DNA from 3 places in the Vibrio aestuarianus genome. Region 2 is predicted to be linked to each of the others. Evidence: predicted binding sites of a transcription regulator. Region 2 holds the regulator's gene; each other region holds the start of a gene.

Region 1 (7,168 bases), 980 kb from region 2:
AGCGTGAACCGTTACACTTTTTTTATCGTTTTATAGTGATCAATTCTACATAAATATGAAATCGAGCTGTCACGTGTGACGTGTTAATTTAAACTGGTTCAAGTTTTATCGGTGCGGCTAGCCTTGACTTTTCAAGTGGTTGGCCAATGACACCTTCACATGCAGTGGTTAACTAAAGTTCAAAGGTATGACAATGAAACAACGCCTTATTCTAAAAACAGCGCTCAGCGCAGCAATTCTTGCAACCCTAGCGGGTTGTGCAACTCAACCAACTCACGAATGGCAACAGGACACGACTTACAAACTGACCGTTCTTCACACCAACGATCACCATGGCCGATTCTGGCAAAATAAATATGGTGAGTATGGTATGGCTGCACGTAAGACGCTGATTGATGATCTTCGTTCTGAAATTGAAGCTCAAGGTGGCAGTGTTCTTCTTCTCTCTGGAGGTGATATTAACACCGGTGTTCCTGAGTCTGATCTGCAAGATGCAGAGCCTGATTTTAAAGGCATGAGCAAAATTGGTTACGACGCAATGGCGTTAGGTAACCACGAATTTGATAACCCACTTGATGTGCTATTCAAGCAAAAAGAGTGGGCGAATTTCCCAATGTTGTCTGCCAATATTTACGATAAAGTGACGGGTAAGCGCTTATTCCAACCGTACCAAATGTTTGATAAGCAAGGCGTGAAAATTGCTGTTATCGGTTTGACAACGGAAGATACAGCAAAAATCGGCAACCTTGAGTTTATCGGTGGTATTGAGTTCCGTGATCCAAAAGAAGAAGCTAAGAAACTCATTGCTGAGATTGAGAAAAGTGAAAAGCCTGATCTTATTTTTGCTGTGACGCATATGGGTCACTATGAAAATGGTCAACGTGGTGTTAATGCCCCTGGTGATGTTGCATTGGCTCGCTACCTAGATGAAGGTTCACTTGACATGATCGTCGGTGGTCACTCGCAAGAGCCTGTATGTATGGAAGGCCCTAACGTTGTCAGTAAAACCTTTAAGCCTGGCGACGAATGTAAGCCAGACATGCAAAACGGGACTTATATTGTCCAAGCGCATGAATGGGGTAAATACGTAGGTCGTGCTGATTACGAATTCCGTAATGGCGAGCTAAACATGGTGAGTTATAACCTGATTCCGGTGAACTTGAAGAAGAAAGTCAAAGTGAATGGTGAAAGCCAGCGCGTCTTTATTCAAGAGCAAATCGCTGAAGATGCAGAAATGCTGAACTTCTTGCGTCCATACCAAGAGCAAGGTCAGGCGCAGTTAGGCGTGAAAATTGCTGAAACTAACGGCAAATTGGAAGGTGACCGCAATGTCGTTCGTTTCCAACAAACAAACTTAGGTCGTTTGATTGCAACGGCGCATATGGAGCGTGCAAAAGCTGATTTTGCAGTAATGAACTCAGGTGGTGTCCGTGATTCGATTGATGCAGGTAACGTAACTTATAAAGACGTTCTGAAAGTACAGCCGTTTGCTAATATTCTGACTTATACCGATATGACTGGTGCTGAAGTTCTGGATTACCTCAATGTGGTTGCAACTAAGCCGGTTGATTCTGGTGCCTACGCTCAATTTGCAGGTATCTCAATGACGGTATCAGATGGCAAAGTATCAAACGTTGTTATTGGTGATAAGCAATTGCGCCTAGACAAAACCTACCGTTTCACTGTGCCAAGCTACAATGCTGCTGGTGGTGATGGTTATCCTAAAATTTCTGGCCATCCTGGTTATGTAAACACAGGCTTTGTCGATGCTGAAGTGTTGAAAGACTACCTAGAAGCTAACAGCCCAATTGATGTAAACCAATATGCGCCAATGGGTGAAATGGTCTATAAGTAATAGCCAATAAAGAGTTTGACTCAAACTCAGCAATCATTTTAACTAAAGGCGATGTTTAGGCATCGCTTTTTTATTGCTGTTTGTTGTAACCACGAGATAACCCCATGACACCTGCTATTGATTTGGCTAAAAAGAAAAAAATCCCTCACACCATCCATCAATATCAGCATGATCCAAACCACAGCAGTTATGGATTAGAAGCTGCTGAAGTATTGGGACAAGATCCAAAAAAAGTATTTAAAACCTTACTGTTTTGTTTAAACGGTGAAGCGAAGAACCTTGCCGTAGCGATCATTCCAGTCGATCATAAACTGAATCTTAAACGAGCGGCGAAAGCTGCAAAGTCGAAGAAGGCTGAGATGGCCAACCCAGATATTGCGCAGAAAACGACAGGCTATGTGGTAGGGGGAATTAGCCCGCTTGGACAAAAAAAGGCACTACCCACCTTTATTCACATCAGTGCAAAAGATCAGCCAACTATTTGTGTCAGCGCAGGAAAAAGAGGTTTAGAAATAGAATTGGCACCAAGCGATCTCGCTATGCTTACGCGGGGGGAATTTGTCGAATTGTGTCAGGAATAATTGAAAAAATAACGGCCTCGATATCGAGGCCGTATCAAAAGGAAGCTTAACCTTTTACGTCAATATCTTCTTCCATTTGAGCATTATCAACCACGTGATTTTCGCCCAAGTCATGAGGAAGAATAAGGTTCAGTACAATCGCTACGATACCACAAAGGCTAACACCTTGTAGGCTGAACTCACCAATACCAAATGCCATACCACCAATACCAAAGACCAGTGTTACCGCAACAATAACCAAGTTACGAGACTTATGCAGGTCAACGTGGTTTTTAATTAATGTATTGAGGCCTACGGTCGCAATCGATCCAAAGAGCAGAATCATAATGCCGCCCATTACCGGAATAGGGATAGTCTGTAGCAGAGCACCTAGTTTACCCACCAAAGCCAATACGATAGCGGTGATCGCTGCCCATGTCATGATGACTGGGTTAAAAGCTTTGGTCAGCATCACAGCACCTGTCACTTCACTGTAAGTCGTGTTTGGTGGCGCGCCTAGCATGGAAGCTGCGATGGTAGCAATACCGTCGCCAGTAATTGTGCGATGTAGCCCTGGCTTTTTAATATAGTTTTTTCCTGTAACGTTCGAAATTGCCAACATGTCACCTACGTGCTCTACCGCAGGAGCAATAGCGACAGGGATCATAAATAGAATGGCGTTGATGTTGAATTCAGGAAAAGTGAAGTTTGGCATAGAGAGCCAGGCAGCTTGTGCTACAGGCGTAAAGTCAACAACACCGAAATACAATCCTAAAAGATAGCCAGCAAAAATACCGCCACAGATAGGAAGAAGCTTTAGGAAGCCTTTAGCAAAGACACTAATGGTGATGGTCGTGATCAATGAAACGCAGGAAATCCACATTGCCACATCGGCATTAACCAGTTGAACCGCACCATCGCCTGTTTTTCCAAGAGCCATGTTTACTGCAACCGGAGCAAGACCAAGCCCGATAACCATGATTACAGGGCCAACAACAACTGGTGGAAGTAGTTTGTGGATAATCTCAACGCCACGAACTTTAATGACCGCGCCCATAATGACATACACAACCCCAGCGGCAACTAAACCACCCATAGTGGCTGCCACACCCCAAGTTTGGATGCCAAACATAATTGGTGCAATAAACGCAAATGAAGACGCTAAGAAGATTGGAACTGAGCGGCGTGTAATAAGTTGGAATAAAAGAGTACCGACACCTGCGCCAAATAGTGCAACGTTAGGATCAAGCCCGGTTAATAACGGAACAAGAACTAATGCACCAAATGCGACGAAGAGCATCTGAGCGCCTTGAATGGCATTTTTCATGATGATTTCCCTGCAGCAAAATAAAAATTTGCAGGATTCTATCACTTTTGCAAACGATTGCCATGGAAACTAGATCAAAGAAAGTCATCAGCTTTGTTTGAATTATCACCGTATCCTGAAGTGGATTCCTTGCCGAGATAGAGATAGTTGCTTATCATCGACATTCACAAAACAGATCGTAGGAACAGTATGCGCTATTTAGCTATGTTGGTGATGAGCTTAATGACTCTCCCCGCTTATGCCTTGACGAAGGTCGATTTATACCATTCAGAGATCACTATTGACCAAGAGCAAACCAATGCAGACGATAAAGCTCGAGTAAAGGGTATGGAGCAAGTCATTATTCGAGCTTCCGGTGATAAAAGCTCAGTAAATAATGAGGTTATCCAAAAAGCCTTAAAGCAGCACTCTCAATATTTAGCGCAAATTAGTTATGCTCAAAACGATTCACAATCCACCATCAAAATGGGGTTTAGTGCCCCACATATCCGTTCTTTATTAACACAAGCTCAGCTACCATTTTGGCCAGAAAACCGCGCTAATGTGTTGGTATGGCTTATTGAAGAGTCAGGGTACGATCGCACTATTGCTTGGGAGTACTCTGATACACCGAGGATGCAGCAACTAAAAATCGCGGCAGATAACCGAGGGTTACCGATTACGATCCCTGTTGGCGATTTTGACGATATCACGGGCGTTGAAGTGTCTGATCTTTGGGGAGGCTTTGTGCAACCTATCAGTGCAGCAAGTGAGCGTTACCCGACTGACTCTATTGTGGTTGTTCGTGTGCAAGGCAACAATGTTCGCTGGAATCTTTACGATCAACAAGCCGGGCAAATGGTGCAAATCCCTCAGGCTCCAGTTTCTGGACAAGCTTCCGGCTCTAACGCCGTTGCCGAGATGGTTGATCAGTTAAGTAATTATTATGCAGATAAAAGTTCAGTGATGGTCTCTAGTGAGTCTTCATCATCAGTATTAGCCAGCTTTAGTAATATTAATGATGCGGTTGATTTCTTCACCTTAGAAAACAAATTAAAAAGCCTAAGTTCCGTTGCTTCGCTTGATATTTTAAGAATTCAAGGGGAATCGATCGTCTTTAAAGTACACCTACTGGCAACGGAGCAAGATTTTGAGCAGGAAGTGCTACGGATGGGGACGGTCAATAAAATCGAAATGACCAACCAATTCGATGTAGTCAGTCATACAGAACAGGCTGATGTTGTCGATGCTATAGCGCCTGTCACCAGTGACTCTTCTCTTGCTGAATCAGAAGTTTCTCAACCTGATACAAGCGTAGCAAATGATAATCAAGTACTTGATTCGCAAATGTTGCAAGAGACTGAAGGGGCATCTACTTTGCAACCTACGCCTCCAGTTGAGAATACACTTTATTTTTCATGGCGTGAGTAATTCAACACAGTAATCTGATGAGATGTACAAACGAAAAGAGCCCTAATTTAAGGCTCTTTTTTGTATATAAATCACTAAAGTTTTAAGTGTTACTTTTCTGTTTGTTGGCCAAAGTTCGCTTTTTCTTGCTTTTCAACTTCAGACAGACGTTTGAGCTTCAAGCCCAGTTCTTTGCCTCGGTGACGAGCGTAAAGGATATTACCTAAGAATGCCGCAAAAGTAAGAATAAGCTCGATAACGGCCAACCAGCGTTCTCCACCATCGACGTAAATCAATGTGAGTGCGTGCAGAAAGTAGAGCATTAAAACAAAGTTAGCCCATGCATGAGTGTATGGTTTTCCAGCTAATATCCCAGGTAAAGGTAATAGCAAGGGAATGCTCCAAGCAATGGCTAAAGTAGCATTGTTGAGATGTGGGTGAGGGGAGAGTGAGTACTGCCATAACACAACCCATACCAATAACGATAAGTTTCCGAGTAATGCTAACCAACGAAATTGTTTGGTGCGTGGCGTCATATCTGCCGTCATAATCTATCCTTTAATCGGCTTGCAATCGTGGCCAGCCTTTGTCCTAAATGGCGTGCTAATTCACTTTCTTGAGTTGAGAGTTGAGCACTTTCTGCTGCCACATGGCTTGCGCCATAAGGTGTTCCACCAGATGTTGTAGTATGTAGTGTTGGTTCCGAATAAGGAATGCCAACAATCAACATGCCGTGGTGCATTAATGGTAATAACATACTGTGTTGCGTCGTTTCTTGACCACCATGCAGTGATGACGAAGAAGTAAAGACACAAGCTGGTTTGTCAATTAATGCGCCACTGACCCAGAGCGGTGTGGTTTGATCCCAAAAATGTTTGAGCGGAGCGGCCATATTGCCAAACCAAACCGGACTACCAAAAGCCAAACCATCACACTCTTTGAGTTCATCAAGTGTAAGGTACGGGTCTTTGGGCTGGTGGCTATGATTTTCAATTTCGGGCACGGTTCGCAGTATGGCTTCACAGCCTGATTGCGATTCAATACCGCGAGCGATTTGCCTTGCCAGTGCCTGAGTTGAGCCGTGTCTACTGTAGTAGAGCACGACAATCTTATTACTCATAAAATTTCAAGAACTTGCTCTGGTGGGCGGCCATGGCGTGCTTTTCCATTAGCCACGACAATAGGACGTTCAATTAGCTTTGGATTGGCAACCATCGCTTCAAAAAGTTGCTCGTCGCTAAGTGATGGATTCCCAAGGTCGAGTTCTTTATAAAGAGCCTCTTTGGTACGCATCATTGCTCGAACTTGCTCTATACCGAGTTGAGCATACAGTATTTTTAGTTGTTCAACAGTGAGTGTTTCATCGAGATATTTGACGATCTCTGGCTCAATATTTCGAGCTTCGAGTAGAGTGAGTGTCTCACGGCTTTTTGAGCATTTTGGGTTGTGATAAATCACGACTGACATGTTTTCTCCTAGTGATTTTGTAATTATTGGAGTGATAAGAATCGGTCACGTTGAACCATTAATTGGTCGATACGTGCATCATAGCGAGCTTGTTCTAGGCTGCCTAATTTGGCGAGTTGGCTGGCTTGGGTGTAATACTGAATAGCTTTATTCCAGTTTGCTCTTAGTGCAAGTAACTCGGCTCGCGCAGCAAGATCTTCTTGGCTATTGCCTATACTGATATTTGCTTCGGACAACAAACTCCACCCGTTGACATCGTTAGGGTTGTCGTGGGTATAACGCTGTAATACTCGCACCGCTTCTGCGAGTTTATTTTGTCTTAACAAACTATTGGCGTAGTTAATCATCAGCGTTGGATTGTTTGGTTTTTGTTGGAGCGCTTTTTCTAACAGAATTTGCGCTTTTGCCGCTTGGTTTTCAGCGATTTCAAGGTCTGCCATAGCATCAAGATAAAAGTTATTATTCGGGTCTTGGGCGATCAGTTTGCTCAAAATGGCGGCTGATTTATCCAGCTGTTTACTGTCTAAGTACACTAAAGCCTTACCATATTGAAAGGCCGATGAAAGGTCT
Region 2 (7,168 bases):
TTTATTTCAAAATGGAATAAAAAAGCGCCCGCAATGAAGTGCGAGCGCTTTTTGAAAGGTTGTGGTTAACGTTTATAGATTATTGGCGAGTTCATCACGACGAGATTGCGAAATAACAGACCAGTGTTTTCCTTCAATCGCGCCTTCTAAAGCCCAAAGCAATTCTAAACTGACAGTCGAAGAGTGGGTTTGCTGAATGGCTTTGTACGCTTCTAAAGCACCTTTCGCTTGTAAATCATTAACCGATTCAATACCTGCTTTTTTGAGCATTCTTTCCGTTGCAAGACGCAAATTGGGCAGATCTTTCAAGCGATCTGGCTTTGCCTGAGCTTGAACTTCACGTTCTTGCTTGGCAATTTCAAGTGCGACAGATGCGTCTCTCAAGATTTGTTGCGGGTTGTTCCAGCAATTATCAGGTAATGCAAAATATTTAGTGACGACAGGAAAGCCGCGCTTTTTATATACATAAGGCTCATAGCCCTGCTGTACAAAGCGTTTTGTAGACACATCATCAGCGCGAATGTGAAGTTTATCGTTTACGACCAAAGCAAACATAGTGTCATCGACGAAAATACCGAAACCGCCAAACATTGAACGAGATTTTACTTGTCCAAACTGTTCGAATAGTCGCATTGAATCTTTAAGTACTGGTTTATCCATGTTGTAAATTCTCGGTGTATAGGTAATACGCCACCAAAATCAGGTCCGAGAGGTTAGCAACTCTATGCAGAAAGTGTGTCAGTAAGGAGTAAACTTAATGCTAGTATCATTGCCATCGGCAACCCCGCTACCTACCAATATTTTGGTTTAGGCCGGAGGCTTTGCGTCCCATTCTTTCAAATGGTTTGCCCTGTGCGTGACTTCTAAGAATTAGAATAAATAAAAAATTGGACAAACATCACATTTGTATCTCTTATATGTGATGCCCATCTCAAAAGTTTCATGATTGAAAGTCAAATGTAATCCTAATTTTAAGAATATGGGCAGTTTTGACTTTCGAACGATTAACGAGCAAAAATTTGATTTATTTTTTTATATTTTTAACTGTTTTACGCTCAACAATCTCTGGGTGCATTTCAAAAATACGTCTTTCATGCTCTTTGTCTTTAATGCGTTCTAACAAAATTTCAAATGCATTTTTTCCTACACGGCGCTTAGGCTGGTGAATGGTGGTTAGCGGCGGTGAAAAGTATTCAGCGAGCTCAATGTTGTCATAGCCAATCACTGACATGTCATCAGGGACACGGATACCTTTTTGTTGTAGGCGACTCATTAAACCTAAAGCCATAGTATCGTTAAAACAGAATACAGCCGTTGGACGTTTATCCATTGCTGCGATTTTATCTGCGGCTAATACGGCAGTGTCACACTCGAAGTTACCTTCCAGTATCCAGTTTTCATTCACAGTTAGGTTCGCTTCTGCAAGTGCGCGTTTGAAGCCTTGAATTCGCTCTTGGCAGGCTGCCTTTTCGAAGTGACCACTTAGACATGCAATTTCAGTGTGACCATGATCGATAAGGTATTTGGTCGCTAGATAACCACCTTCTTCAGAATTATCGATGATTTTATCAGCTTGAGAGCTTTCTGGGCCCCAGTCCATTATCACCTTAGGGATATCGGCATGGCGATCGAGCATTTCCAGAAGCTCTTCAGTGAGGTCTGAACACATGACTAACATACCATCAACGCGCTTTTCTGCTAGCATGCGAATATAATCACGTTGTTTCTCATAGATACCGCCCGTGTTACACAAAATGAGCGTATAGCCTTGGCGATAGCAGTAGCTTTCCACGCCATCAATAACTTCGGAGAAAAACAAGTTAGTGGATTGGGTAACTAACATACCGATCGTACGGGTGGTATTACATTTCAAGCTACGAGCCACAGCACTTGGCGCATAGTTGAGTTCCGCTACTGCTTCCATCACTTTTTCTTGTGTAGCTTCAGCAACAAAGCGAGTTTTGTTAATCACGTGCGATACCGTGGTGGTTGATACGCCAGCGAGGCGAGCAACGTCTTTAATCGTAGCCATAAATTCGTTCCTGTCGATAATTGCAGAACGGTTGAATCAGCTTACCATTCAGCAGAGTTAGGCTTATTACCTTGTTAAGATTGAAGCCTAAAAGTAATAAAAACACAAAAACCGCCGGAAACAGCGGTTTGCATCTTAAAAATAATTTTTTATCGTTTTCAGTCAAGATTTTAGTCTGCAAACGTCAATCAGGCAATGAAAAATCTGCTTAATAAATCAGTCAATTGTCACAGTTGACTGATTTATTGTGTATCTATGTAAAGACGCACTAATCGTTAGACAAATACTTGCAGTCCAATTGAAGAAATGCCACTAGCAGTTCGGTTAATGCGCTATAGAACCCGAACTGATCAATTTGTTGGCATCGAAGGCTAAACTGAGGCACCCATGAGAGGATATGCTGTTGGATAAACTCATACTGTTCGACAAAGGCTTGATCTAAATGTTGTTCCTGTTCTAGCTCATTGGATCGAATGATCAAATTCCCCAGAAAATCTAATTCAATAGCAATGTGATCGGCTGGCTCATTCAGCGATGTGCTTACCGCAATGTTATGTGATGCCATTAATTCGGTCATCGCTTTTGCTGGTTCAGCATTGAGAAGACCTGATTGACCAATATAAATAGAGGCATATGGCAGAGCAGAATCTTTATTTGATTTTAGAAAAACATCACAGAAATCAGCGGCAAGCTCTAGTTGAGCATCTTCCCTATCCATGAGTCGATTTAATGCATCGACTAGTTTGTCAATTGCAGGTTTAAGGGTTTGGTTGTCACCTAAGCCAGTAAGAAATGAGCGAATGGCCTGAGTATGGTATTGTTCTAGTTCCTGCTCAGTTAGCTCTTTGACAAATAAGCTCGAAAGCCACCAGTAAATCTCGGCACGCTTTTCATTAAAGGCTTTAGTTTCTTGCATCATCTTGCTCCAAAAATAATTACTCTGCTAAGTTTAGCGAATAAAAATGAATAGCTATCACTATATAAATGAAAAAATATGACAGAAATTGTTATTTAATTAATACCGTCTTGGAAGGTTGTTTTGAATCAATAAACCAGCATTTTTCTCTATTTTTAGCCTGCGATGATAGAATTATGACGATTTATGAATAGAATAAATTTGTACATAGTCTCATACTGAGACTTAGGCATTTCCATATAAATAAGTGGTGTACATGAGCTATCACGTATTAGTTGTTGAAGATGACGCAGTAACTCGCAGTAAACTGGCCGGGTACTTTCAAAATGAAGGTTATACCGTTACAGAGGCGGAGAACGGTACTCAAATGCGAGAGGCGCTTCAGAACAACGTTATTGATTTGATTATGTTAGATATCAACCTTCCGGGAGAGGATGGTTTGATGTTAACGCGTGAACTACGTAGTCAATCTGATATTGGAATCATCCTGGTTACAGGTCGCACGGATAGCATCGATAAAATTGTTGGTCTCGAAATGGGGGCTGATGACTATGTCACCAAACCATTTGAATTACGTGAACTGTTAGTTCGTGTAAAAAATCTTTTATGGCGGATATCGACAGCCAATAATCAATCGACTGTTGGCGATACTTCTCAAAATGGTAATCTCGTTCGATTTGGTGAATGGTCATTTGATATTCAACGCCGTGCACTTAGTCGAAGTGGTGAACCGGTAAAATTGACAAAAGCTGAGTATGAGTTGTTGGTTGCATTATCTTCTTATCCTAACCAAGTACTGAGCCGAGAACGTATTTTGAATATGATCAGTCATCGTGTTGATGCGCCTAATGATCGTACGATTGATGTCTTGATTAGACGGATGAGAGCGAAGATGGAATTTGACCCTAAAAACCCACAAATTTTTGTGACGGTGCATGGGGAAGGGTATATGTTTGCCGGAGATTAGTCGTTTATTTTCGATAAAACACGTATCTCGTTGGGTTATTTGAGATGCCAGAAAATAAAAAACCGAAGTAGAGACTTCGGTTTTTTATGTATCTTACAAATTGCTTTCTTGTTGTGGAGCGTTTTCTAAAGCCGTTTCCTCGTAGCCGGATGCCCAATCACGTAGGTTTTGCCACAATAGCCCCAAGGTCTCATACCAATAGCGCTCCGTTTGTTCTAAGTAGCGAGCTCGAGGTGTGTATTTTTCCCAAGCCTGAGCGATATTGTTTTGCGCTAGATAATTGGTTGGCGCGGGAATAGGGGCGAGTCCTGCCGAGTAAAATTCGTTTAATGCGCGTTGCATATGGCTCGCTGAAGTGACGAGTACTAACTTGCGCTGTTGAACAAAGGCAGCAGCTTGTCTTGCTTCTTCCCATGTATCTTTCGCGGTTTCAAGCAAAATGATATCGGATTTACTCACTCCGAGTGCGAGCGCTACGGTTGCTAACATGCGAGCGTGACTAAATTCGGAGCCGCCAGAGTAACCAGACAAGATTAATTTTGAACCGGGATACATGCGCATCACTCGAATGCCTTCACTAAGGCGCATCAGTGCGGTTCGGCTGAGTTCAGACGTGGGGGGAATTTGATCGTCAACCACATGCCCACTACCAAGTACCATGACATAATCAATCGCTCCTTCACTAGGAAGGAATGCAGAATACTGTCTTTCTAACGGCATCAGAACACGAGTAGCGAAAGGTTGGAAAGAGATCAGGAATAGAGTCGTCAAAGATAACAAGACAATCATACAGCCAGTTTTACGTTTGGCTGTGAACATAATAAGCATTAAACCTACAAAACCGAGGATAAGCATCGCCGGGAGAGGCATTAATAATGAGGAAATAATTTTTTTCAGCTCAAACATAAACAAAATAGTCCGAAAAAACACCACTTGAATATAAAAAGGCATAAAGCCTCTTTATTCCTGCCATTCCTATGACAGAATAGCAGCACGATTCGTTATCATACCCCAAGCGACTGTGACTGAAGACCGGAATTTCGACGATATTGCCCACAAATTTGCAAAAAACATATATGGCTCTGACAAAGGTGAGATACGCCAAGTCATTGTTTGGGAAGATATCGAGCAATTACTCGCCATGTTTGGCACCAACCCCCAACCCTTGCATATTTTGGATGCGGGTGGTGGACTGGCACAAATGTCCCAAAAATTGGCCAAGCTAGGGCATCAAATTACATTATGTGATCTATCTTCGGAAATGCTGCTGTTAGCTGAGCAGGATATTGCAAAAAATAGCTTGCTTGAGCAGTATCGGCTGATTCACTCACCTGTGCAATCAATACAAGAGCATTTAACCGCTTCTGTCGATATGGTGATGTTTCATGCTGTGATGGAATGGTTAGCAGAACCGAAAGCGGCATTGCAAAACTTGTTAGAACAAGTCAGGCCGGGTGGAATGGCTTCCGTGATGTTCTACAACCATCATGGTCTGGTATATAAAAATGTGGTGTGCGGTAATATTCCTCATGTGCTGAATGGGATGCCACATCGCAAAAGATTTAAACTCCAACCACAAAAAGGTTTAAGGCCCGAAGACGTCTATCAATGGATCGAAGATGCGGGGTTTGAGATTTGTGGTAAATCGGGAATTCGTTCATTCAGTGACTACATCGGAAACGTAGCAAGTATGGGCGACTACCAATATGAAGACGTACTGGCACTAGAAAAACAATTGTGTAGACAAGAGCCGTACCTCTCACTAGGTCGATACATTCATGTGTGGGCGCAGAAAAAAATAGAGCAGGAATAACAATGAGTGAGATAACTCAAAGCGCTGCAGAGCAACCAATCGATGAATTGGTTAGCTGGGTAAAGCAGCACGATTTCTCATTGAACCTGACGACAGAGCGGCTTGCGTTCCTTATCGCTATCGCAGTACTGAGCAATGAAAGGTTTGATGAAGAATTAGGTGAGGGGGAGTTACATGACGCGTTCTCCATCGTCACTCGTATGTTTGAAGAGACAGGTGAAGCTTCGGCTTTTCGTGCTAATAACGCGATCAATGAACTGGTTAAGCAGCGATTGGTGAGCCGATTTACCAGTGAAGTAACCGAAGGTGTCAGCATCTACCGTTTATCGCCACTGGCGATTGGTATCACCGATTATTATGTTCGCCACCGCGAATTTTCGAAACTGAAACTCTCCATCCAGCTCTCCATGGTGGCGGATGAAATGGCAAAAGCCATAGAGGCGGCGCAAAAAGGCGGCACACCTGGACACTGGAAAAAGAATGTATACGGGGTGTTGAAGTATTCCGTCGGTGAAATATTCGACCGAATTGACCTTAACCAACGAGTAATGGATGAGCAGCAGCAGTCCGTTAAGCAGCAGATAGCTGAGCTCTTGAACAAAGATTGGCGTGAGGCGATCAACAACTGTGAGTCATTACTTTCTGAAACCTCCTCCACATTGCGTGAACTGCAAGATACATTGCAAGCCGCGGGAGACGAGCTTCAAACGCAGATCCTCGATATCCAAGAAATCGTTTATGGTTCTTCTGAACTTGAGTTTATTGAAGAAACCTTATTTGGTTTACAGATGAAGCTTGATCGCATTACAAGTTGGGGTCAGCAGGCTATTGACCTGTGGATTGGTTATGACCGTCACGTGCATAAATTTATCCGTACCGCGATAGATATGGATCAAAACCGAGCATTCAGCCAGCGCTTACGTCAATCAGTGAATGACTATTTTGATACGCCTTGGCATCTTACTTATGCTGATGCTGAACGTTTGACGGACCTTCGTGATGAAGCTTTGGTCTTAAGAGACGATGAAGTGATGGGGCAAGTGCCGCTTGAAGTGGAATATGAAGAATTCAAACAGGTCAATGATCAGCTTTCAGAGCGTATCGGCCAGATGCTAAAAGGTCATAAAGACCAAGGCATGCCGATAGACCTAGGTTTGGTGTTGAGAGATTACCTAGCCACTCATCCTCATACTCATCATTTTGATTTAGCAAGAATTGTTGTCGACCAAGCGGTACGACTCGGTTACTCAGAACACGATTACCGAGCGATTCAACCCGACTGGCAAGCGATCAACGATTTTGGCGCAAAGGTACAAGCAAATGTTATCAACAGATATTAATGAATACATGCCAGAAAACTTGGCAAAAGCAATTACGAATCCCCTTTTCCCCGCACTAGATAGCCAGCTTCGTGCCGGTCGCCATGTTTCTAGTGACGAT
Region 3 (7,168 bases), 210 kb from region 2:
TTAAGAACATTAATGATCGCTATGGTCATAATTATGGCGACATCGTCCTAGCTGAATTTGGCTTAAAGTTGAAAGCTATTGCCGAGCAATATCTACAACAAAGCTTAGGTGCATATGATGTTGCTCGCATCGGTGGCGATGAATTTGCTATTTATGCGAAAGAGTATGCCAGCGAGCAGGATGTCGTGAACATGGCAAATGAGATCATTGCGCTATTTTCTAGCCAGCAGCTCTCTTCACTAAAAAAAGTAGTGAACGATGTTGGAGCAAGTATTGGTATTGCATTCGTTGACACGGAAAAGATGGACTTGAGTGATAGCCTGACGATTGCAGACAGGGCTATGTATCAAGCCAAAAAGGCAGGCAAAGGTAAAGTTTGCGTTGCAGAAGTTGGTTCGGAAATAAAGAGGAGTTACTGCACTAATCCATCAGAAAATGAATGGTAATGTTCCCCCCATTTTTTTGTCTATTGTTGTTGTTAATTAGAGCAGAAAGTAGAAGTTTCTCTTCATGTTTTTAGATGTTGATACTGGTTATTATTGGCCAAAATATCATCTACAGAGAGACTTATATGTTAATGCCAAGCGTAAATCGATTAGGATTAGTTTTGGCGATAGGGATATCGTTGGCTGCATGCGGGGGAGGTGAAGGGGATTCATCTTCGAATGTAGTTACGACACCAAAGAGTGTTACACCACCAACCAGCATTCCCTCTTTGGAAAGCGAAAAAGATCGTATTGATATTGTGGTAAATGATATCACTTTATTATCGTCATCTAGCTATGCTGGATATAGTTTTAGCCCAACTGTTTTTAATCAAATGGGTGAGGTTAGCTATACGAGTGATCCAGCTGATATTGTTGTCGATAATGGCGATGGAAGCTTAATGGTACTAAAACCAGGTTCGGTTACCGTTACGGCTACGGACACACTTAATGGTTACAAAACTGCAAAAGATATATTTAATGTCACAATTGAAAAGTGGGATAATTCGAGTTTAAAGGCTGACTCCTTAACACTTAATACACTTGGTGATAATAATACGCGCAAGTTAAATGTTAGAGGATTCAAAGGCGAACTCAACTTTACGGTTCAACCTAAGTATGACCATATTATTAGTGTGGATCATAAAGGAAATGTCACTGCTAATGGATTTGCAGGAACAGCTATTGTAACTATCACCGACTCTGGAAATAGTAGTTATAAATCTACTAGTGTAATGGCTAAGATTATAGTAACGGCTGTGTCAGCGGATACATTAAGTTATGAGAATTTTGAACAAGAATATAGTGATGGCTTATTTATTCAAGCAAATAAAATTACCGGGGCTCCAATAAAAAGTCAGAATTATTCCGTTTGGGATGGTCAGGATGTTTTAAACATCAATCCTGCTACTGGAGAAATGGAAATACTAAAAGCTGGTGAGGCAATAATTCAGGCAAATGTCGAATATCAGCCGGGGTATAGTACTAGTAGAGAAAGCGCTACATTTACAGTGAAGATAAATAAAGCTGAAGCACCTTATTCTCTAAAGCTAGATAAGCAATCTGTAGTGTTTGAGGAAGAAAAGCGTCTTCAGCCAAGCTTCAATGGTAGTCCTGAATCTGTAAGCTATTCTATCGCTGATGGTCAAGATGTATTGAGTATAGACCCGTCTACTCATTTTCCTCAAATTAATAATACAGGAACTATTGATGTTACGGTAACTGTTCCAGAAAATGATAGATATAAAAAATATCAAGGCGTTATCTCATATGATGTAATCAAAGCTCCCCACCCTGGATTGAGAAATGATTTTATTAAGTCAGAATATCATGAAGATTTGTCTTTACCTTTTCATCTGGTTGGCCAAAAAGGTAATTTATCTATTATATCGAGTGAGCCATCAGGAATAACTTTACGTGATGAACAATTAAAAATACCCAGTGTTGGTAATTATGTTTTAAGTATATCTGATGATGGTGGACGTAATTACCAACCTGCTGCTAATAATGCAACTGTAATAGTTGAAATAAGCCAAGGTGTTCAACCACAGCTAGAAGAGTTAAAACCGATTACTGTGGTATATGATAATGACTTACTAATTGATTTATATAAGTACTATGGAATTGCTACTAACAGTGATCTGGAAATTATTAACATAAGTAATAAAGAAGTAGTAACTACAACTGATGCACATATTCTGAAAGTTATTAATTCTGGTACCACAGTGGTTACAGTCAGAAAACCTGAAAGCTCTAATTTTCAAGCATCAAATATACGTGACATTGTGATTACCGTTCAACCAGTTAAATCATCATTAACTTTAAGCCCTCAATCGGTTGTTTCAGCATCTTTGGACCAGAAAATTCTTCCTGCCCCAGTCATTATCGGAGCAAATGGGCAACTCTCTTATTCGTTAAATTCTAATTCAGCGATAGATGTTATTAAGGTAAATAGCGATGGGAGTATGGATATATTAAATGCAGGTGTTGCTATAGTTAGAGTCGTCGATTCAGGTCGTGGTGGTTTCTCCGAAAGTGAAATGACATTTAATGTCATGGTTACTCAAGCGGATAATCCAATCAAATTTAGTTATCCATCGATTGAATATCAAGATAATTTGACATTGTCTCCTAATATTTCTCAGCCGATTGGTTCTAACGAGATAATTACAACTAATTATAAATTGCTTAGCTCAAATAATAACAATGTAGAGGTTAACAAAAGCACTGGTGAACTTACTATCAAGGGGGCAGGAGATTACAATATAGAAGTAACTTCAAGTTCTAGAAATTATAAGGAGTCAACCCAAATAATCAGCGGCAGTGTAAAGAAAGCGACCCACCCAGGAATTATCGCTAAAAATATTAGTGTCGATTTTTCACCGTTCAAAAAAATAAAACCAGATTTATCCTCAATACAATATGGAAAGAGAGTTTATCAAATCATTGGCGAGAATCTACAATATGCATCTATTGATGCAAATAGCGGTGAAGTCTCTCTTAATGATTATGATCCAACAACCCGTACTTTTCTGATCGGTGTTCATGAGGAGGAAAGTGATAATTATGCTTCCTCAGCGGCAGAAACATATTCAGTGAGAGTCAACCCTCCCAAAGGTGAAAATCAGACTTATGATGCTGTTTTTACATCAAACTCACAGACCAAAATTTTGATGAGCCAGCTAGGCACTAATAATACTCGAAACTTAATGGGCAGCAGGTTTAGTGTGTTAGGAGCACGTAGCGTTTACCCAATAGATCAAAAAATTCTCGTTGATGTGAGAAACTCCTCGACAGGAGAAATAGGACACGTATTTTTTTATCTCCATCGTTTTGATGGTTGCCCACAACAATCGATGATAATAGGTTGGGATGAAGTGAGTGCTTGTTCAAATGAAGCTAATTCTTATAGTGTGGCTTTAACATTTCAGCATGCAAGTAACAATATTAAGGAGAATGGAGAAAAGTGGCAGGCTGTTGGGCCAATTATTATCAACCGTTATGGAGACCAGAAATTTTATAGTGGTCCCGATGGTGGTGGTTATAGTGATACCGGAGTTTTTGGTAAAGGCTACTCTGAACCGAGTAATCTTTATTGGTGGGAGTTGGTTAACATTACTTTAGAGTTATGATCGTTTAAATGGTGACCGATAACCGGTCACCATCTTTATTACGGAAGATCAACTTACTTTAGTATGAAACTGTTCACACGCAAGCATCGTATTTTCTATCAGACTTGCCACCGTCATTGGGCCAACGCCACCAGGGACTGGTGTGATAAAGCTTGCTTTCGCCCTAGCGACATCGTACTCCACATCACCCACTAGTTTGCCTGATTCCAAGCGGTTAATGCCAACATCGACCACAATCGCACCGTCTTTCACCCAAGCACCTGGAATAAAGTTGGGTTTACCAACAGCAACAACCAAAACATCAGCTTGGCGTACATGGTGCTCTAAATCTTTAGTGAAGCGGTGGCATGTGGTTGTCGTACAGCCCGCAAGCAGTAATTCAAGTGTCATTGGGCGGCCAACAATATTGGAAGCGCCAACAATCACCGCGTGTTTACCGCGTAGTTGGATATTGTAGCGATCGAGCAGTGTGATAATGCCTTTTGGTGTGCATGAGCGCAGTTTAGGAATGCGTTGCGCTAAACGGCCTACATTGTATGGATGGAAACCATCCACATCTTTCTCAGGAATGATGCGCTCAAGTACATGAGTTGTGTCAATACCAGCCGGTAGTGGCAGTTGTACTAAGATGCCATCAATTTCTGGATCTTCATTAAGTTGATCGACTAACGTCAGTAACTCTTCTTCACTGGCGGTGGCAGGAAGGTCATAAGACTTCGATACAAAACCAACTTCTTCACACGCTCTACGCTTGCTGCCAACATAAACTTGCGATGCAGGATCTTCACCGACTAATACAACAGCAAGGCCTGGCGCGCGCAACCCTGCTTGAGTACGAGCTTTTACTCGTGCTGCGACTTCTGAGCGGACTGTTTGTGAAATAAGTGTTCCATCAATATTTTGAGCGGTCATGACTTTCCTTACACATTCGTAGCGAAAATTTTTGCGCGCATTGTCGCAGATATTTTGAATAACATCCACAGGCAAACGTTTGCTTTGTTTTGTTTTTCATCAGTATATTGCTGGGCGACTCTTTTTTAGGCATTTGAAACAAAATGTTAGAGAAAGCGATTGATTTACCGAGTTCAACTCGTATAATCCTTTCCCTGTAGCGCGCCCTTAGCTCAGCTGGATAGAGCACGTCCCTTCTAAGGATGTGGTCGTAGGTTCGAATCCTACAGGGCGTGCCATTTATTTAGAAAATCCCGATAATTCAATGAGTTGTCGGGATTTTTGCTTTTTAGCGTCACTGTCCCTTTTCATACCCTTGAGAGGACAGATACTTGATTTTTGATACCCACGTCACGCTTTCTCTGCATACACCTATCCCTGTACTGATAGAACAGTACTCAATTCAGAAAGCTCAATACTTCAAAAGCTACCTCTGCACTATCCAGTATCGCCTAAAGCGTTTAGCTGAATGGTTCTCAGATAGCTGTGTAAAAGACATTTCTCCAGAGCTTGTGCAAATTAACAGCCAGCCTCAGAACGTGGTCTGTTAAAAAAGAAAGCCTCACTAGGAGGCTTTCGTTGATACCAATTTTCGCTGATTACCTATACTAGATTTAGATAATGGCTGAATGATGCCCCACGGAAATTTTTTGGCAGTTCCTTTTTGAGATCTGATATCTCTTTATCGAGTTTATTAATTTCATTCTTAATTTTATCCCTGTCTTCACCCTTGGGCTTGGGTGTGTTATTCAACTCCTTTTTCAGCTCTTTGCGCAGTTCGACGAGGTTACTTAATAACGCGAATGAAACTGTTACATGTGCTAGCTTACTATCATGTGTAATGGCTGTAGTGTCAGCTTTTCGTGGGGTGATAGATGAAACTGGTATATATGCTGGCTTACTATCATGTGTAGTGGCAGCTCTTCGTGGGGTGATAGATGGTGCTGATGATGTTGAAGAGGTACTGATACTGCTCCCTTCTGGTGCGTTGCTACCAGTCGGTTTAGGGGTGCTGCTTCTAGCCGTGCCAGATCCCGCACGTGGAATAGTATAGGGTTCCATTGGCATCTTCCGTATATAGCCGCGAGGAGCTGCTCTATACGTTGTTTTCTTAGTAACCAGGTTATTGAAATCTCCTTGGAGTTTACGGATTTGATCAGCATTTTCATCCTCCTGCCTATACTTACCTATTTTTTTCATTAGCCCCTCGAGTTGTTGAAATTTTTTCTTTGTTTTACCTGAGAGAGGATGAACTCTACGGACGGGAAACTGATCTGATTGATTTAAATCTGCAATCAGAGACCCGGCTTTATCTATCTTTTTTTGGTTGATATTTCCAGTAGACGTACACGTAAATAATTTCATATTACTTCCTATTGAATGGTTAGAATTAGTCTTCGTTGAATAACGCCATTAGATTATTCCCCGTTTTCAAATTGTTATCACGAGACTAATTCTGAATAGTTAGGAATGCTCGCTTAGTGGTTGAGAGCTAATTTGTTCACTGAGCTTAAATAATAATGCACTGGCTTCCATATGTTGCGGATAGTTACTAAACAATTGGCGCGTTTCTTCGGTCATATCCAATAAATCGCTCGGCAGTTGCCACTGTAAGGCTGTGGTGTACAGCATGGCTTTGAGAGGTTTATAAACTTGTTGTTCATAAGCCTGCATTAATTGCTCTAAAAGACATTCACGCTCCGATTCAGTGCGAAGTGGTGATTTACTTTGATCAAGAAACTGACGGTAGATTTCACTATCAATCAGTATTTCCATCAGAGGAATGTTATCTTTTGCTCGTTCGTTGAGTTCATCTTTTATGATGCTTAGCCAATGTTCTTTGGTTAAATCACTAGCAACAACATCATCAAATTGGTTTCGTATTTTTGTTTCGATAGAAGCTTGTGCCTGCTTAAGAACGGAGCGAACAACTTGGAAAGGTAATTGGAACTCTCTACATAATTCAACGATAAGCGCATGAAAACCACCGCCAGGAAGATGGAGGCTGTGTTTGAAGGTGGCTATTGCATCGGTTTGTTCTGTTGTTAACTCGCACATGTCATCACCTTGTTGTCTGTTAAATATAAAAAATCAGCTCGATAGGTGAGTGACACTACCGAGCAATGATGCATGTTAATCTTTCATCCAGAGTTATGCGATAAAAAGGGTAGCAATCGCGTCTCATGGCTAATATTGATGCCCGTTCACTCTATTAGTAATTTCAGGGCCTCGTTCGAATATTGTTCTTGATATTTGATAGTAAATTTATCTAACGGAAGGGGTTTTGAATAATAGTAACCTTGTAGTAGATCGACGCCTAATGAAGACAATTGTTTTACATGCTCTTTGGTCTCTACACCCTCAGCAACGACTCGATAACCTAAACTTTGTCCCATTAAAATCATTGAAGATACAAATTCCAGGTTGGATTGATCTAATGTCATGTCGAGTATAAAACTGCGGTCTATTTTAACTTCCGACAGTGGCAAGTTTTTTAGCAGTGATAGTGATGAAAAACCGGTCCCAAAATCATCTAATGAGATAGAAATACCTGCATCACTGAGTTTTTTTAACGAACGTAACGATTGATCATAATCCGTG

The links. The regulator PurR, encoded in region 2, represses purine synthesis genes. The targets are predictions, from matches to a motif close to TNANGNAAACGTTTNCNTNA.
Region 1: MCT08_RS05415 (uracil-xanthine permease family protein) is a predicted target of PurR. The motif match lies at 3,788-3,807, and genes of this name have one in related genera.
Region 3: folD (bifunctional methylenetetrahydrofolate dehydrogenase/methenyltetrahydrofolate cyclohydrolase FolD) is a predicted target of PurR. The motif match lies at 4,596-4,615, and genes of this name have one in related genera.

The regions. Positions count from the first base shown of each region.
Region 1 is NZ_JAKNYQ010000001.1:1,127,446-1,134,613, forward strand. It holds gene ushA (bifunctional UDP-sugar hydrolase/5'-nucleotidase UshA) at 194-1,855, shown strand; gene ybaK (Cys-tRNA(Pro) deacylase) at 1,960-2,436, shown strand; gene MCT08_RS05415 (uracil-xanthine permease family protein) at 2,483-3,742, opposite strand; gene MCT08_RS05420 (DUF2066 domain-containing protein) at 3,932-5,152, shown strand; gene MCT08_RS05425 (DUF2069 domain-containing protein) at 5,242-5,679, opposite strand; gene wrbA (NAD(P)H:quinone oxidoreductase) at 5,676-6,251, opposite strand; gene arsC (arsenate reductase (glutaredoxin)) at 6,248-6,598, opposite strand; gene bepA (beta-barrel assembly-enhancing protease) at 6,622-7,168, opposite strand, start outside.
Region 2 is NZ_JAKNYQ010000001.1:2,106,642-2,113,809, reverse strand. It holds gene MCT08_RS09740 (TfoX/Sxy family DNA transformation protein) at 73-660, opposite strand; cyclic di-GMP riboswitch class I at 775-860, opposite strand; gene purR (HTH-type transcriptional repressor PurR) at 1,025-2,032, opposite strand; gene torD (molecular chaperone TorD) at 2,301-2,948, opposite strand; gene torR (two-component system response regulator TorR) at 3,205-3,915, shown strand; gene elyC (envelope biogenesis factor ElyC) at 4,009-4,821, opposite strand; gene cmoM (tRNA uridine 5-oxyacetic acid(34) methyltransferase CmoM) at 4,937-5,728, shown strand; gene mukF (chromosome partition protein MukF) at 5,731-7,068, shown strand; gene mukE (chromosome partition protein MukE) at 7,049-7,168, shown strand, end outside.
Region 3 is NZ_JAKNYQ010000001.1:2,317,066-2,324,233, reverse strand. It holds gene MCT08_RS10615 (GGDEF domain-containing protein) at 1-446, shown strand, start outside; gene MCT08_RS10610 (hypothetical protein) at 572-3,616, shown strand; gene folD (bifunctional methylenetetrahydrofolate dehydrogenase/methenyltetrahydrofolate cyclohydrolase FolD) at 3,665-4,528, opposite strand; tRNA gene MCT08_RS10600 (tRNA-Arg) at 4,730-4,806, shown strand; gene MCT08_RS10595 (hypothetical protein) at 4,900-5,118, shown strand; gene MCT08_RS10590 (hypothetical protein) at 5,171-5,932, opposite strand; gene MCT08_RS10585 (hypothetical protein) at 6,032-6,625, opposite strand; gene MCT08_RS10580 (EAL domain-containing protein) at 6,772-7,168, opposite strand, start outside.